2 regions of the Nocardiopsis akebiae genome follow, and region 2 is predicted to be linked to the other one. Evidence: riboswitches for the same ligand, from Rfam matches in the RefSeq annotation. Region 2 holds a riboswitch; the other holds the start of a gene.

The links. A riboswitch is a leader RNA that binds a small molecule or an ion and turns the genes downstream of it on or off. The one in region 2 is predicted to bind glycine.
Region 1: linked by a shared signal. The riboswitch ahead of gcvT (glycine cleavage system aminomethyltransferase GcvT) and the one ahead of gcvP (aminomethyl-transferring glycine dehydrogenase) in region 2 are both predicted to bind glycine.

What each region holds. Positions count from the first base shown of each region.
Region 1 is NZ_CP074132.1:5,544,976-5,552,452, forward strand. It holds gene KGD83_RS23635 (DUF4429 domain-containing protein) at 88-969, opposite strand; gene KGD83_RS23640 (AMP-binding protein) at 1,203-2,921, shown strand; gene KGD83_RS23645 (3-deoxy-7-phosphoheptulonate synthase) at 3,155-4,210, shown strand; gene KGD83_RS23650 (class D beta-lactamase) at 4,502-5,431, opposite strand; glycine riboswitch at 5,657-5,758, shown strand; gene gcvT (glycine cleavage system aminomethyltransferase GcvT) at 5,903-7,015, shown strand; gene gcvH (glycine cleavage system protein GcvH) at 7,174-7,477, shown strand, end outside.
Region 2 is NZ_CP074132.1:4,297,239-4,304,715, forward strand. It holds gene gcvP (aminomethyl-transferring glycine dehydrogenase) at 1-2,303, opposite strand, end outside; glycine riboswitch at 2,402-2,491, opposite strand; gene KGD83_RS18445 (MerR family transcriptional regulator) at 2,707-3,195, opposite strand; gene KGD83_RS18450 (bifunctional nuclease family protein) at 3,661-4,134, opposite strand; gene KGD83_RS18455 (FHA domain-containing protein) at 4,305-4,847, opposite strand; gene KGD83_RS18460 (sugar phosphate nucleotidyltransferase) at 5,473-7,477, opposite strand, start outside.

The DNA.
Region 1 (7,477 bases), 1.2 Mb from region 2:
AGAGGGTACGGCGTCCCGGGCGTCCACCGGGCGCGAACACACACGGGACGCCGCCGGAGGCGGGACGCGGTCAGGGGAGGGACGGGGTCAGAGGCGGTCGAGCAGCTGAGCCTTCTTGGCGCTGAACTCGTCGTCGGTGAGCAGGCCCTCGGCGTGCAGCCGCCCGAGCTCGCGGATCTTGGCGAAGATCGCCTCGCTGCCGTCCCCGTCCGCCGCGCCGAGCGCGGCGCGCTCCTGCCGGGGCTCCTCGGCCGCCGCGACGTGGGCGTTGACGGTGGCGGCCATCAGCAGGGTCTCCTCACTGCCCTTGGACCCGTGCGAGGCCAGCGTGAAGAAGTCGTGGTCCAGCGCCGTGGCCTCGGGGATGGTCACCCCGCGCAGCACGATGCGCAGGTAGCCCTCGGTGACGTCGACCGGCGGGTACCAGTGCACGGACTCGATCTCGGAGAGCTGGTAGTCGCGGGCCTTCTCCTTCTGCTTGGCCGTGCTGGCCAGCCAGTTGTCCCACTGGAGGCGCACCCGGGTCCCGTCGAAGGAGGCCGTGCCCTCGGCGGTGCGCACCTGGAGGGGGACGCGGCCCACCAGCCCCAGGGCGACCTCGCGCGGATCGATCTCCCCGGTGCTGGTCTCACGGGCGAAACGGGCCGAGGAGGCGATCTGCTCGGAGTAGTACTCGGCGAGCAGTTCTCCGTCGTGCGGACCGGTGATCAGCAGCGGGGTGAGCGCGTCCCGACCGGGGACGCCCAGAAGCGCGTAGGGGTCGGTGTCCTCCACCAGCCGAAGCCGCATCCGCCACCCGTGCTTGCGGGTGCCCCGGTCGAAGTCGACCTCGCGGACGGCGGCCAGCGGAACCGAGCAGTTTCCCAACGACCGGAACAGGGTGGGCACCTTGCGGCCGGAGTCGAAACGGATACGGATCGTCTCGTCGTCGATCCGCCAGGTTCCGTGGTGTCCGCGAAGTTCCTCCATGTCCACACATCCTAGAGCCAGCGGAACCCGCCGCGCGGGGCCGTATGCGGCCACCGTCCCCGACGGACGCCCGCACCCCCCGAGCTCGAGGGCACGTCCGGACGACGGTCCCCAAGCGTCACGGCGGCGCATCCCGGGTAGGACCAGCGGGGCACACCCGTTGCACCGCCCCACCCGGGCGGGACCGGCGGACAGTGCGGTCGGCGCCCTGTCCACGATCCGGAGGTCGCCACATGTCGAGAGGGACGGCAGCCGAGGGCGCGGCCGAGTTCCGCGCCGCCAGGGACCTGCTCCTGGACCTGCGCGAGGACCAGGAGAGGGCGCACCGGGAGTTCACCTGGCCCCGGTCGGACCGGTTCAACTGGGCACTGGACTACTTCGACGAGGTCGCCGTGCGCCGTCCGGACCGGACGGCGCTGTGGATCGTGGAGGAGGACGGCGGCCAGGCCAGGTACACCTACCGGCGGATGTCGGAGCGCTCCGGTCAGGTGGCCAACTGGCTGAACAACCAGGGCGTGCACCCGGGCGACCGGATCCTGCTGATGCTGGGCAACCAGGTGGAGCTGTGGGAGACCCTGCTCGCCGCGATCAAGCTCGGAGCCGTGGTCTGCCCGACCCCCACCTCCCTGTCAGAGGGCGACCTGCTGGACCGGCTGGAGCGCGGCGAGATCGCGCACGTGGTGTGCTCGGCCGCCGAGACCGAGAAGTTCGCCCCGCTGCGGGGTCACTGGACGCGGATCTGCACGGGCTACATGGAGGGGTGGCTGAACTACGCCGACTCCGAGCACGCCGGTCTGGACTTTCACCCGCCGCACCCCACACACCCCGACGACCCCCTGCTGCTCTACTTCACCTCCGGCACCGCCGCCCTGCCCAAGCTGGTCGTGCACACCCAGCGCTCGTACCCGGTGGGGCACCTGTCGACCATGTACTGGCTGGGCGTGCGGCCGGGCGACGTCCACCTCAACGTGTCCGAGCCGGGGTGGGCCAAGCACGCCTACGGGAGCGTGTTCGCCCCGTGGAACGCCGAGGCGACGGTGCTGGTCGTCAACCAGGAGCGGTTCGACGCGGCGGGGCTGCTGGACGCGGTCGTGCGCTGCGGGGTGGACACGCTGTGCGCGCCGCCGACGGTGTGGCGGACGCTGGCGCAGGCCGGCCCGGCCGCGTGGGACGTGGGGCTGCGCGAGGCGGTGGCCGCCGGGGAGCCGCTCAACCCCGAGGTGGTGGACCGCGTGCGCGAGGCGTGGGGCGTGACCGTGCGCGACGGGTTCGGGCAGACCGAGACGACCATGCTGCTGGGCAACGGCCCCGGTCAGCGGATGGTGCGCGGATCGATGGGGCGCGAGATGCCGGGCTACGACGTGGTGCTGACGGACCCGGCCACCGACGAGCCCGCCGACACCGGGCAGATCTGCGTGGACCTGTCCCGGGAGCCGGTGGGGGTGATGAAAGGCTACGCCGACAACCCCGGCCTCAGCCGCGAGGTGGTCCGCGGGGACCGCTACCGCACCGGTGACATCGCCAGCCGGGATTCGAGCGGTTACATTACCTATATCGGCCGATCCGACGATGTGTTCAAGGCCTCAGATTACCGCATCTCACCATTCGAACTCGAAAGCGTTCTGGTCGAGCACGAATACGTGGTCGAGGCGGCCGTCGTTCCCTCCCCCGACCCGCTGCGGCTGGCGGTGGCCAAGGCGTACGTGGCCCTGGCCGAGGGGGTGGCCCCCGACGCCGAGACCGCGCGGTCGATCCTGACCCACGCGCGCGAGCGCCTGTCGCCGCACCAGAGGGTGCGCCGCCTGGAGTTCGGTGAGCTGCCCAAGACCGTCTCCGGTAAGATCCGTCGCGTGCAGCTGCGTCGGGCCGAGGCCGAGCGCGGCACGGTCACCGACGGAGCGCGCAACCCGCGCGAGTACTGGGAGGAGGACCTCCCGGGAACGGAGGGGTGACCGGCCGGACCCCGGATCCGCACCCGACGGAAATGGCAGCGGGCACCGGAAAAAGTTCGTCTCACTAAATGAGACGCTTTTCGGCGCCCGAAACCGGCGTGGTGTTTTCTGTCACGTGAACCGCGCCGGCCGACGCGGCAGCGGAGCGCCGAACCGTCCGCGCTACTGTTTTCATAAGACGGTTTTCGTGGCGACAGCGGAAAACACGACAGACGGGACCCGAGGGGAACACCATGCCGAGCACCAACGACACCCGGGTGGCCAGTTACAAGCCGCTCATCGCGCCCCGGGACCTGCTGGCCGAGCTCCCGCTGGGCGCCGAGCGCAGCGCCCTGGTCGAGGAGTCCCGCGCCGAGGTCAAGCGGGTGCTGGACGGTGACGACGACCGCCTGCTGGTCGTCGTGGGCCCCTGCTCGGTGCACGACCCCGAGTCCGCCATGGACTACGCCCGCCGCTTGAAGGAGCTGGTGCCCTCCCTGCGCGAGGAGCTGTGCGTCGTGATGCGCGTGTACTTCGAGAAGCCGCGCACCACCGTCGGCTGGAAGGGCCTGATCAACGACCCCGGCCTGGACGACACCTACGACGTGCACCGCGGCCTGCGCACCGCGCGCAAGCTGCTGCTGGACATCAACGCGCTCGGCCTGCCCGCCGGGACCGAGTTCCTCGACCCCATCACCCCGCAGTACATCGCCGACGTCGTCTCCTGGGGCGCGATCGGGGCGCGCACCACCGAGAGCCAGGTGCACCGCCAGCTGAGCAGCGGCCTGAGCACGCCCGTGGGCTTCAAGAACGGCACCGACGGCGACGTCCAGGTGGCCGTGGACGCGGTCGGCGCCGCCGCCGCCTCGCACACCTTCTTCGGCATCGACCCCGCCGGCGCCGGTTCGGTGGTCGTCACCGAGGGCAACCCGGACTGCCACGTCATCCTGCGCGGCGGCCGCAGCGGCCCCAACTTCGACGCCGGGTCGGTCGACGCCGCCCTGGACGTCATCGAGGGCGCCGGGCTGCCCCGCCGCCTGATGATCGACGCCAGCCACGCCAACAGCGGCAAGGACCACACCCGCCAGCCCGGTGTGGCCGCCGCGATCGCCGCCCAGGTGGCCGAGGGCCAGAAGGGCGTCATCGGCGTGATGCTGGAGAGCTTCATCGTCGAGGGGGCCCAGAAGCTGGGCGACCCCGCCGCCCTGACCTACGGCCAGTCGATCACCGACAAGTGCATGGGCTGGGAGACCACCGGCGAGGTGCTGACCCAGTTGGCCGAGGCCGTGCGCCAGCGCCGCAAGGCCTAGGGCGTACTCCTCGGATCGTTTCGGTCCCGTCCGTGGCCCTCCGCCGCCCTCAACGGAGGGCCTCCGGCTCCAACGCTTCCGCGGGTCCCGGGCCACCTCCCGCCGCGCCGGTTTCGCCCGGAGGGCCCACCGGGCCGACCCGCGCGAACCGTCTCGCGAGGGACCGCCCCGACGGCCGCTCGCTGACCCGAAGGCCTCCGCGGAACACTCCGCAGCCGCTCCCGGACGACGCGGTCGGCCCGCTCCCGCGACGGGGGCGGGCCGACGCGCGTCGCGGGGCACGCGCGCCGCTCAGACGGTGCGCTCCTCCTCGGGCAGGACCTCCAGCTCCACGAGCATCTCCCGCCCCAGGGACTCGCTCAGCCCGGCGTCCGGGTCCCCCTCCGGCTCGACGCGCAGCGCGAACGTGTACAGGTCCTCACCGCTCTCGACCCAGCCGACCCACCAGCCCGGCGCGGAACCGGCCTCTGCCCCCCACCCGGCCTTCGCGTGGAGGGAGTAGCCGTCGCCCTCCTCCAGGGCGGCGAGTCCGCGCACCGCCTCCTGGTGCGCGTCGTCCACGGGCAGTTCGTCGCGGGCCAGCCTCGCCAGGAAGTCGGTCTGCTCCATCGCGGAGATCTCCAGCGGCCCCTCCAGCCAGAACCGGTCCAGCGCCTGCGCGTCGCCCACCGAACGGTTGCCGTAGTCCAGCCGGTCCACCCAGGCCGCCATCGGCCCGTGCCCGACCCGGCGGGCTACCTCCCGGTAGACCGGGACGTTCGAGGTAGGCAGGGCCTCGCGCAGGGCCGTGTCCCGCTCCCGCCGGTCGACGGACTGGGATCCGGCCCCGTCGGGCACCACCTCGTCCACGTCCCCGACCGCGCCCGTCTGGAGCCCCACCAGGGTGCTGACGAGGTCGAAGGTGGAGGCGGGGACCGCGCGCTCGCGCGCCAGCTCCGGCTCCACCACGGTCGCCTCCCGCTCCATCACGTCGTGGAGCACGAAGGTGCCCTCCACCCCCGCGTCGGCGAACACCGCCTCCAGGTCCTCGCGCTCGACGGCGGCCAGGTCGCCCCGCGTCAGGGGCGGGGGGCCGGCCTCCGCCCCCTCCCGGGCGTTCCCGTCCGGCCCCCGCGCCCCGTCCACGGCCCCGGCGCACCCCGTGCCCGCGGCCAGGGACAGGGCGCATCCGGCCGCGAGCGAGCGCGCGGCGCGCGCCGCCCTCCCGGTGTCGGTTCGCATCCGTCTCCCTCCCCGGTCGGTACTCCCCGAACACGCTAATCCCCGCCCTCCCGCCCCAGGGTGGAGGCGGCCGGAGTGTCGGACACCGGGGGAGCCCGGCGGGCACGGCGGCCGGGACGGGCACGGCTCCGACGGCGCCGCTCACGGGTGCCTCGCCGGCGTTCCCGCCCGGCCCCGGGCACCCTTGGGCGCCGTTCACGGCCGCTGCTAGGCTGAACGTGTTGCTGACCCCGTACGGGAGAGTGCCCGCGTATCCAGCGCGGGCCGCCGAAGGAGCAATCCCTCCCCGAAGACAACCTCTCAGGCACAGCGGACCGTACGGGCGAGACCACTCTGGAAAGCAGGGACAGCCGTCCCTCGCCGAAGGTGCAAGCCGCGCCGAGCGCGCGGCGAAGCTCTCAGGCACAGATGACAGAGGGGGAGGATGGCAACGCCACGCACGTCACGACGCCCATCCTCTCGGGAGTGCCCATGTCAGATGCCGCATCCGCGCCGCGCGCGACAGCGCTGCGCGAGGTCCACGAGAAGGCCGGCGCCGCCCTCGTCGACTTCGCCGGGTGGCTCATGCCGCTGCGCTACGGCAGCGAGACCGCCGAGCACCGGGCGGTGCGCGAGGCCGCGGGCCTGTTCGACCTCTCCCACATGGGCGAGATCCGGCTGACCGGCCCGCAGGCGGCCCAGGCCCTCGACCACGCGCTGGTCGGCCACCTGTCCCAGGTCAAGGTGGGGCGCGCCCGCTACTCCATGATCACCGCCGAGGACGGCGGTGTACTGGACGACCTCATCGTCTACCGGCTGCGCGAGGACGAGTACCTCGTCGTGGCCAACGCCGCCAACACCGCGGTGGTCGCCCCGGCCCTGGCAGAACGGGCCGCGGGCTTCGACGTCGAGGTCCGCGACGAGTCGGCCGATTACGCGCTGATCGCCGTCCAGGGGCCCCGCGCCGTCGACGTCCTGGCGCCGCTGACCGACGCCGACCTGGACGGCATCCGCTACTACGCCGGGTACGAGCACACCGTCGCCGGTGAGCCCGCCCTGCTCGCACGCACCGGTTACACCGGTGAGGACGGCTTCGAGATCTTCGTCAGCCCCGCGGACCGGGCCCCCAAGGTGTGGGAGGCCCTCATGGCCGAGGGCGAGCGGCACGGCCTCGTCCCCGCCGGGCTCTCCGCGCGCGACACCCTGCGCATGGAGGCCGGGATGCCGCTGTACGGGCAGGAGCTGACCGCCGACCTCACCCCCTTCGACGCCGGTCTGGGCCGGGTCGTGAAGTTCGACAAGGGCGACTTCGTGGGCCGCGCGGCCCTGGAGGAGGCCTCCCGCTCCTCCCGTCCCCGCCGCCTCATCGGCCTCGTCGCGCGCGGGCGCCGCCCGCTGCGCCAGGGCCAGGAGGTCCTGCGCGACGGCACCTCCGTCGGAACCATCACCAGCGGCGCGCCCTCACCCACCCTGGGCCGCCCCATCGCCATGGCCTACGTGGACGGCGACCTCGACACCTCGACCGGCGCGTTCACCGTGGACGTGCGCGGGCGGGGCGAGGACGTCGACGTGGTCGAACTGCCGTTCTACAAGCGGCAGCCGTAGCAGCAGGGGCCTTCACACCCCGAAGGCCCGCACGCCCCAGCGCGGCGGGATCCCCCCACAGGGGACCCGCACGCACGGGGCGCGACCGGGCGTAGGCCGGGCCGGGCAGCCGTACGGGCGCGCGGCAGGAAAATGGAACACCTCCAAGGAGAGTTGAAGTGAGCGTTCCCACGGAGCTGGGTTACACCGCCAAACACGAGTGGGTCGTGGTCGAGGACGGGATCGCCACCGTCGGAATCACCTCGTTCGCCGCCGAGTCCCTGGGCGACATCGTCTACGTCGAGGTGCCCGAGGTCGGCAGCGAGGTGACCGCGGACGAGCCGTGCGGCGAGGTGGAGTCCACCAAGTCCGTCAGCGACGTCTACTCGCCGGTGAGCGGTGAGGTCACCGAGGTCAACGCGGCCCTGGAGAAGGAGCCCGAGACCATCAACTCCTCGCCCTTCGAGGACGGTTGGCTGTTCA
Region 2 (7,477 bases):
ATGGGCAGGATGCCCGCCGAACCGAAGGGGGCCGCCGAGACCGGGCCGACCCCCGTGTGCGGGCCCGCCTCGGGCTGACCCGGGTGGTTGGGCAGGAAACCGGCCAGGTGCGAGCGGACCGCGACCGGGCCCACGCCCGGACCGCCGCCGCCGTGCGGGATGCAGAAGGTCTTGTGCAGGTTGAGGTGGCTGACGTCGGCCCCGAACTCGCCCGGCTTGGCCCAGCCCAGCAGTGCGTTGAGGTTGGCGCCGTCCACGTACACCTGGCCGCCCGCCTCGTGGACCAGGCGGCACACCTCGGTGACGGTGTCCTCGTACACGCCGTGCGTGGACGGGTAGGTGATCATGATGGCGGCCAGGTCGCCGGCGTGCTTGTCGGTCTTGGCGCGCAGGTCCTCCAGGTCCACGTTGCCGTTGTCGTCGCAGGCCACCACGGCCACGCGCATACCGGCCATCACGGCGCTGGCGGCGTTGGTGCCGTGCGCGGAACTGGGGATCAGGCACACGTCGCGGTGGGCCTCGCCGCGCGAGCGGTGGTAGCCGCGGATGGCCAGCAGCCCGGCGAACTCGCCCTGCGACCCGGCGTTGGGCTGGAGGGACACCGCGTCGTAGCCGGTGACCTCGGCCAGCCAGGCCTCCAGCTGGCGGATCAGGGTCACGCTCCCGGCGGCCTGGTCCAGCGGTGCCAGCGGGTGCAGTCCGGCGAACTCGGGCCAGGTGACGGGCTCCATCTCCGCCGTGGCGTTCAGCTTCATGGTGCACGATCCCAGCGGGATCATCGTGCGGTCCAGGGCCAGGTCGCGGTCGGAGAGGCGGCGCATGTAGCGCAGCAGCGAGGTCTCGCTGCGGTGGGTGCCGAACACCGGGTGGGTGAGGTAGTCCACCTGGCGGGCCAGCTCGACGGGGAGGCGGTCGGCGTCCCCGTCCACGCTCAGGCGCACGCGCGAGGAGCCGCGCTCGGCCTCGCCGAAGGCGGACAGGACCTTCTCCAGGTCGGCCTCGGTGGTGGTCTCGTCCACGCTCACGCCGACCGTGTACTCGTCCGCGGCCAGCAGGTTGTACCCGGCCTCCAGGGCGGACTCCACGACGCGGGCGGCGCTGGGCACGCGTACGCGCAGGGTGTCGAAGTAGGCGTGGTGCAGGACCTCGAAACCGCGCTCGGCGAGGGCGTCGGCCAAGGCGGCGGTGCGGGTGTGCACCTGGCGGGCGATCGCGCGCAGGCCGTCGGGGCCGTGGTAGACCGCGTACATCCCGGCCATGACGGCGAGCAGGACCTGCGCGGTGCAGATGTTGCTGGTGGCCTTCTCCCGGCGGATGTGCTGTTCGCGGGTCTGGAGCGCCAGGCGGTAGGCGGGCTTGCCCGCGTTGTCCACCGAGACGCCGACCAGGCGTCCGGGGAGCTGGCGGCGCAGCTTCTCGCCCACGGCCATGTAACCGGCGTGCGGGCCGCCGAAGCCGAGCGGGACGCCGAAGCGCTGGGTGGAGCCGACGGCGATGTCGGCGCCCAGGTCTCCGGGGCTGCGCAGCAGCGTCAGGGCCAGGATGTCGGCGGCCACCACCGCGAGGGCGCCCCGCTCGTGGGCCTGGGCCACGACCGGGCCCGGATCGCGCACGGCGCCGCTGGAGGCCGGGTACTGCACCAGGACGCCGAAGGCGTCGCCCTCGGGCAGGCCCCGGGACAGGTCGGCGACCACGACCTCGATGCCCAGGGGTTCGGCGCGGGTGCGCAGCACGTGCAGGGTCTGGGGGAAGACGTCGGCGTCGACGACGAAGACGTCGGCCTTGCTCTTGGAGGCGCGGCGGGCCAGGGTCATGGCCTCGGCGGCGGCGGTGGCCTCGTCGAGCAGGGAGGAGCCCGAGACGGGCAGGCCGGTCAGGTCCGAGACCATGGTCTGGAAGTTGAGCAGGGCCTCCAGGCGGCCCTGGGAGATCTCCGGCTGGTAGGGCGTGTAGGCCGTGTACCAGGCGGGGTTCTCCATGATGTTGCGCAGGATGACCGGCGGGGTGAGGGTGCCGTAGTAGCCCTGTCCGATCAGCGAGGTGCGCACCCGGTTGCGGGAGGCCAGGTCGCGCAGCTCGGCCAGGGCCTCGGCCTCGCTGAGCGCCGGGGGCAGGTCCAGCGACGCGCTGCGACCGGGGCCGGTGAGGATGGACTCGGGTACGGCGTCGGCCATGAGTTCGGCGGTGGAGCCGTAGCCGACCGCCTTGAGCATCTCCTGGACCTCGGCGGGCGTGGGGCCGATGTGGCGGTCGGCGAACACCCGGGCGGGCGCGCCCGGGGTGTGCACGGGCTGGTCTGGCACGGAGACCTCCTGGTGACAGGGCCGAGTCGGGTCGGCGGTGTTCCTCACGGTCTCCCCCTCTGTCACCGGGCACGCGGGTGCCCAGGCTTCAGAGCGGCCTCCTCCACGCGGTCCATGGTGCCTGAGAGGTTACTGGGGAGTATTGCCCCGTCGGCGCCCCGTTGCGGGGTCTCTCTCGCGCGGTGTCGACAGCCAGCTGACGATCTGTACGTGTGTACAAGCAGGGTGAATGTCGTTTTTCATCCCTGTTGTGAATACGACCGTACTCGATCGTCGCCAGGGGTAGCGCTCCCGGGCAGGCGTTTCGCGCAGAACACAGCGAGAGCCTGGAGGTTCCTCCAAGCAGCCGCGCCCCCGGCCGACGCACGGACACCCCCGGGGCTGAGGGCGGCGCCTGTCGGTCTCAGCCGGTGCGGCGCTCCCGGCGGCGCCTGGCCAGCTCGTCCACGGGCTGGGGCGCGGCGGCGGGCAGGTCGGCCCGCTCCTCCGCGGGTACCACGCCCAAGGCCTCCTCCACCTCGCGCCAGACGTTGCCCAGCGCCAGGCCGAACATGCCCTGGCCGCGCTGCATGAGGTCCACGACCTCCTCCGGGGAGGTGCACTCGTAGACGCTGACACCGTCGCTCATGAGGGTGATGCGGGCCAGGTCGGGGGCGGGCCGGCCGCGCAGGTGGTCGACCGCGGTGCGGATCTGCTGGAGGGATATCCCGGTGTCCAGGAGCCTTTTGGCGACCTTGAGCAACAGGATGTCGGGGAGGCTGTACAGGGGGGCGTTGTGGGCTCCGGTGAGCACGCTCGGTTCCACCAGGCCGGTCCTGGCCCAGTAGTCGAGCTGGCGGTAGCTGATCCCGGCGGCCGTACACGCCGCGGGGCCCCGATACCCGACGTCCATAGGCAGCGCCACCAAGTCTTCTTCGCACAGTAGGCCCTGCTGCCCCGCTAGCCGCAGCGCGGACCGCCTGTCATGGGGATCCCGCTTGCCGCTCGCTACCGCCACGCCGACCTCCGGCTTCTCGTCCCACGGCGGGCTCGACAGGGGATGTCCACTCAGGGAACGGGTGCGCCGTGGGTTCCACTGCACTGAAGGTAGGACGGCCGACCGGCAGCGTCAACGACACCGCGCGGCGCGTCGCCAAGTGCGCGCGGCGCCGGTGTGCGGGGGCCTCCCCGGTGGCGCCCGACGCGCAAGCGGGGGTTTCGGCCCTGATCATCACGACCACTTCCGTTACCCAATCTATCACCGGCCCCGCGGACGGAGCCGCAGGTCGGGGCGTGTCCTCCCCGGCGCGCGCCACCACCGCGGCACGGGACCCGCGCCTGTGCGCGGGCCCCGGGGGAGTGCACGTGCGCCACGGGCCTACTCCGCGCGCCTGCCGAAGTCCTCGGGCGAGATGTTGTCCAGGAACTCCCGGAACGCCTCGACCTGGTCCTCCTGCTCGTCCGGGATGGGCATCCCGGCCTCGTCGATCACGTCCTCGTGCGCGTAGATGGGCGTGCCCGTCCGTAACGCCAGGGCGATCGAGTCGGAGGGGCGCGCGCTCACCTCCACGCCGTTGCTGAAGACCAGCTGGGCGTAGAAGATGCCGTCGCTGAGGCCGGTGATGTTCACCGTCTTGAGCCCGGTGTCCAAGGCGTCGAGGACGTCCCGGAACAGGTCGTGGGTGAGCGGTCTGGCCGGTGCGACGCCCTGTTGGGCCAACGCGATCGCGGTGGCCTCCACACCGCCGATCCAGATCGGCAGGTAGCGGTCGCCTTCGGATTCCTTGAGCAGGACAATCGGCTGGTTCGAGGGCATCTCAACACGGACGCCGACGACCTCCATGTGCTTCACAGCGTCTCCGTCCCACGAGTCGTGATGCCGGATGGGCGCTCGTCCCTGCTCCCGCTGCGGATCAGGACCCGAGGGCGAAATCGGCACCCTTCGTTACAAAGCTCTCCGGCGGCGGGGGGCCGCAAACCTCATCGGCCCACCCGCCGCTCCCGCGGTCGTCCCCGCGCCGGTCAGCGGCGCGGTTTGGTCAGCAGGACCATCCGGAACTTGCCGATCTGGATCTCGTCTCCTCCGCCGAGCTGGGCCTCGTCGACCGGCTCGCGGTTGACGTAGGTGCCGTTGAGGCTGCCCACGTCGCGGACTCCGAACCCGTCGCCGCGGCGGAAGAACTCCACGTGGCGCCGGGAGACGGTGACGTCGTCCAGGAAGATGTCGCTGTTGGGGTGGCGGCCGGCGGTGGTCACGTCACTGTCCAGCAGGAAGCGGCTCCCGGCGTTGGGGCCGCGCCTGACCACCAGCAGCGCCGTGCCCGGCGGCAGAGCGTCCGGGTTGGCGGGGTCGTCGCCGCCCAGCTCGTCGCCGGACTCCTCCTCTTCCAGGGCCTGTATGCCCGAGAGGGAGATGGTGGACGTGACGTCTCCGCCGGAGTCCCTGCCAGTGCCGGATCGGGGGCCCTGCTGTTCGGCCCTGCGGATCGGAGTTCCGCAGTGGGAGCAGAAACGGGCATCATCCGCAACGGCGTGACCGCACTGCGTGCAGTAAACGCTCGACATAGGTCGGCTCGGCCTCCTACCGCACGGGGCGGTGCTTGATTGGGCTGATCGGTGGCACGTACCGGGCGCCGGGCGGGCACTGGGCCCGCACGCCGTCCGGTACGCGGTGAGACGGCCCGCTGTCGCGGCAGCGGTGCGCCTCACGCGGTCGGTCGCTAGGTCTCATCCCCCGTGTCGCACTCCTTGTCACCACCGGCGGGGGTGTCCGCCGTTGCCGGGATACCCGGTCCGGTGGGCGACGCGGCGCTTCGGGGAACACTCGACTTTAAACCATATCCCTGTCCAGGAAGGGTTTTGCTCCTCCCCCGCCCGCTGTGGACGACCCGCCTGGAACGGATCGCCGAGCGGTGTGCTCGTCGTCGCGGAGGGTGTCCGCCGACGGCGGAGGGCCGGGTCGGGGCAACACGCCTGTCCTGGTGCTGATGCCGTGTCGGCGGGTTTGGTTCTCCACGGATCCCCCTGGATTCGCACCGACTTCACCGAACCGCCACGACCTGCCTGTATGCCCATTTTAACCCGCCGGGTCACGCACGGTAGGGGCCGCGCCCGCGCACGGTGCGTGACGCAGGGGCCACGCGCCGCGCGGGCGCGGACGGAGGACCCGCCCGCGCCCGCGCGGCCCGCCTCAGCCCTCGGCCCGTTCCACGACGGCCGCCCACTCGTCCAGCAGACGGTGCGCTGTGTCGGAGTTGGGACCTTCGGCCCAAAGATGGGTGACGGCCTCCGCGGTGTCGGGGAGGACCAGGGCCCAGCTTCCGTCCGGCTCGATCACCCGGACGCCGTCGGTGGTGTCGAGTTCGCGACCGCCAGCCGCCTCCACGACGGCGCGCATCACGCTCCCCTTGACCGCCCACGGGGTGGGCACCGAACGGCGCAGCAGGTGCGCCTGGGGGATCGTGCGGTCGATCTGGCTCAGCGAGCGGCGGGTCCTGGCCACCAGTGACAGCAGCCGCACGAAGGCGGCGATGGCGTCGCTGGTGGGGCTGAACCGCGGCACGATGAACCCGCCGCGGCCGTCGCCCGCGAAGATGACGTCGTCCTGGGCCTGGACCGCCTTGGTCAGCTCGTCGGTGGCCGTGGCCGTCCAGTGGACCTCGACCCCGTGCGAGGCGGCCACGGTCTCGGCGACGCGGGTGGTGGTGACGGGCAGGGCCACCGTCCCGGTCCCGTACTCGGCGCAGACCAGCTCCAGGACGACCAGCAGGGCCCGGTCGTTGTGTACCAGGTCGCCGCTCTCGTCCACGATGGAGAGCCGTTCGGCCACGGGGTCGAAGCGCACGCCGAAGTCGGCGCCGGAGCCAGAGACCAGCTCGCCCAGCCGCGCCAGGTCGCGGTTCTGCTTGGCGACGGTGTCGGTGGGCGAGGACTCGTCCAGCCGGTTGTTGACGGTGAGCACGTCCACGCCGATCCGGCCCAGCAGGGAGGGCAGGATGAGCGAGCCGCTGCCCCCGGCGCAGTCCACCACGACCTTGAGCTCGGCCTCGGCGACGCCGGAGGTGTCCACCTTGCGCAGCAGCTCGTGGGAGTAGCTCTCCACGTTGCGCGACGGGAAGGTCAGCTCGCCGATCTCGCCGGGGAAGGCCCGGCGGTACTCGGCGCGGGAGAAGACCCGGTCGAGCTTGCGCTGGGCGCCGGGCGACAGGTCGGCGCCGTCGCCGTCCAGGAACAGGATGTCGACCGACTCGGGGTCCCCCGGGGTGGTGCGCACCGTGATGCCGCCGCTGACGCCGCTCTGGGAGGTGTGGAAGCGGGCCACGGGCAGCGGCACCACCTCCAGGTCGCGCACCTCGATGGCGGCCGCCGTGAGCGCGCTGATGATCGCGCGCTTGAGCGTGCGGGCGGCGCGCGAGACGTCACGCGAGGTGGTGACGATCGCGCCCTTCTTCAGGGTGGTGGCGTAGGCGTTGGCCAGACGCACCGCCAGTTCCGGGGTGATCTCCACGTTGATCAGGCCGGACACGCCCCTGGGGCCGAACAGCGAGCGCTGCCCGCGCGACTCCCAGATGACGTTGGTGCTGACCACCGCACCGGCCTCGATGGTCTTGAACGGGTAGACCTTGACGTCGTTGTGCAGATAGGCCTCGGACTCGACGACGCAGTCCTCGCCCACGACCGCGCCCTCCTCGATCCGGGCGGCCGCCATGACGTCGGTGTTCTTGCCGATGACGGCGCCGCGCAGGTTGGCGCCGCGGCCGATGAACACGTTGTCGTGCAGGACGGTGCGGTGGGCGAAGGCCTCCGAGCGCACGACGGTGTTGCTGCCGACCACGGTGAACTCGCGCAGCTCGGCGCCCGCCTCGACCTTGGCGTAGTCGCCGATGTAGAGCGGGCCCTTGAGGACGGCCTCGGGGTGGACCTCGGCGCCCTCGCCGACCCACACCCCCGGGGAGACCTCGAAGCCGTCGATGTCCACGTCCACCTTGCCCGAGAGCACGTCGGCCTGGGCGCTGAGGTAGCTCTCGTGCGTGCCCACGTCCTCCCAGTAGCCGTCGGCGATGTAGCCGTAGAGGGGCTCGCCCTCCTCCAACAGCTGGGGGAAGACGTCGCCGGACCAGTCGACGACCTCGCCCGCGGCGACGCGTTCGAGGACCTCCGGCTCCATGATGTAGATGCCGGTGTTGACGGTGTCG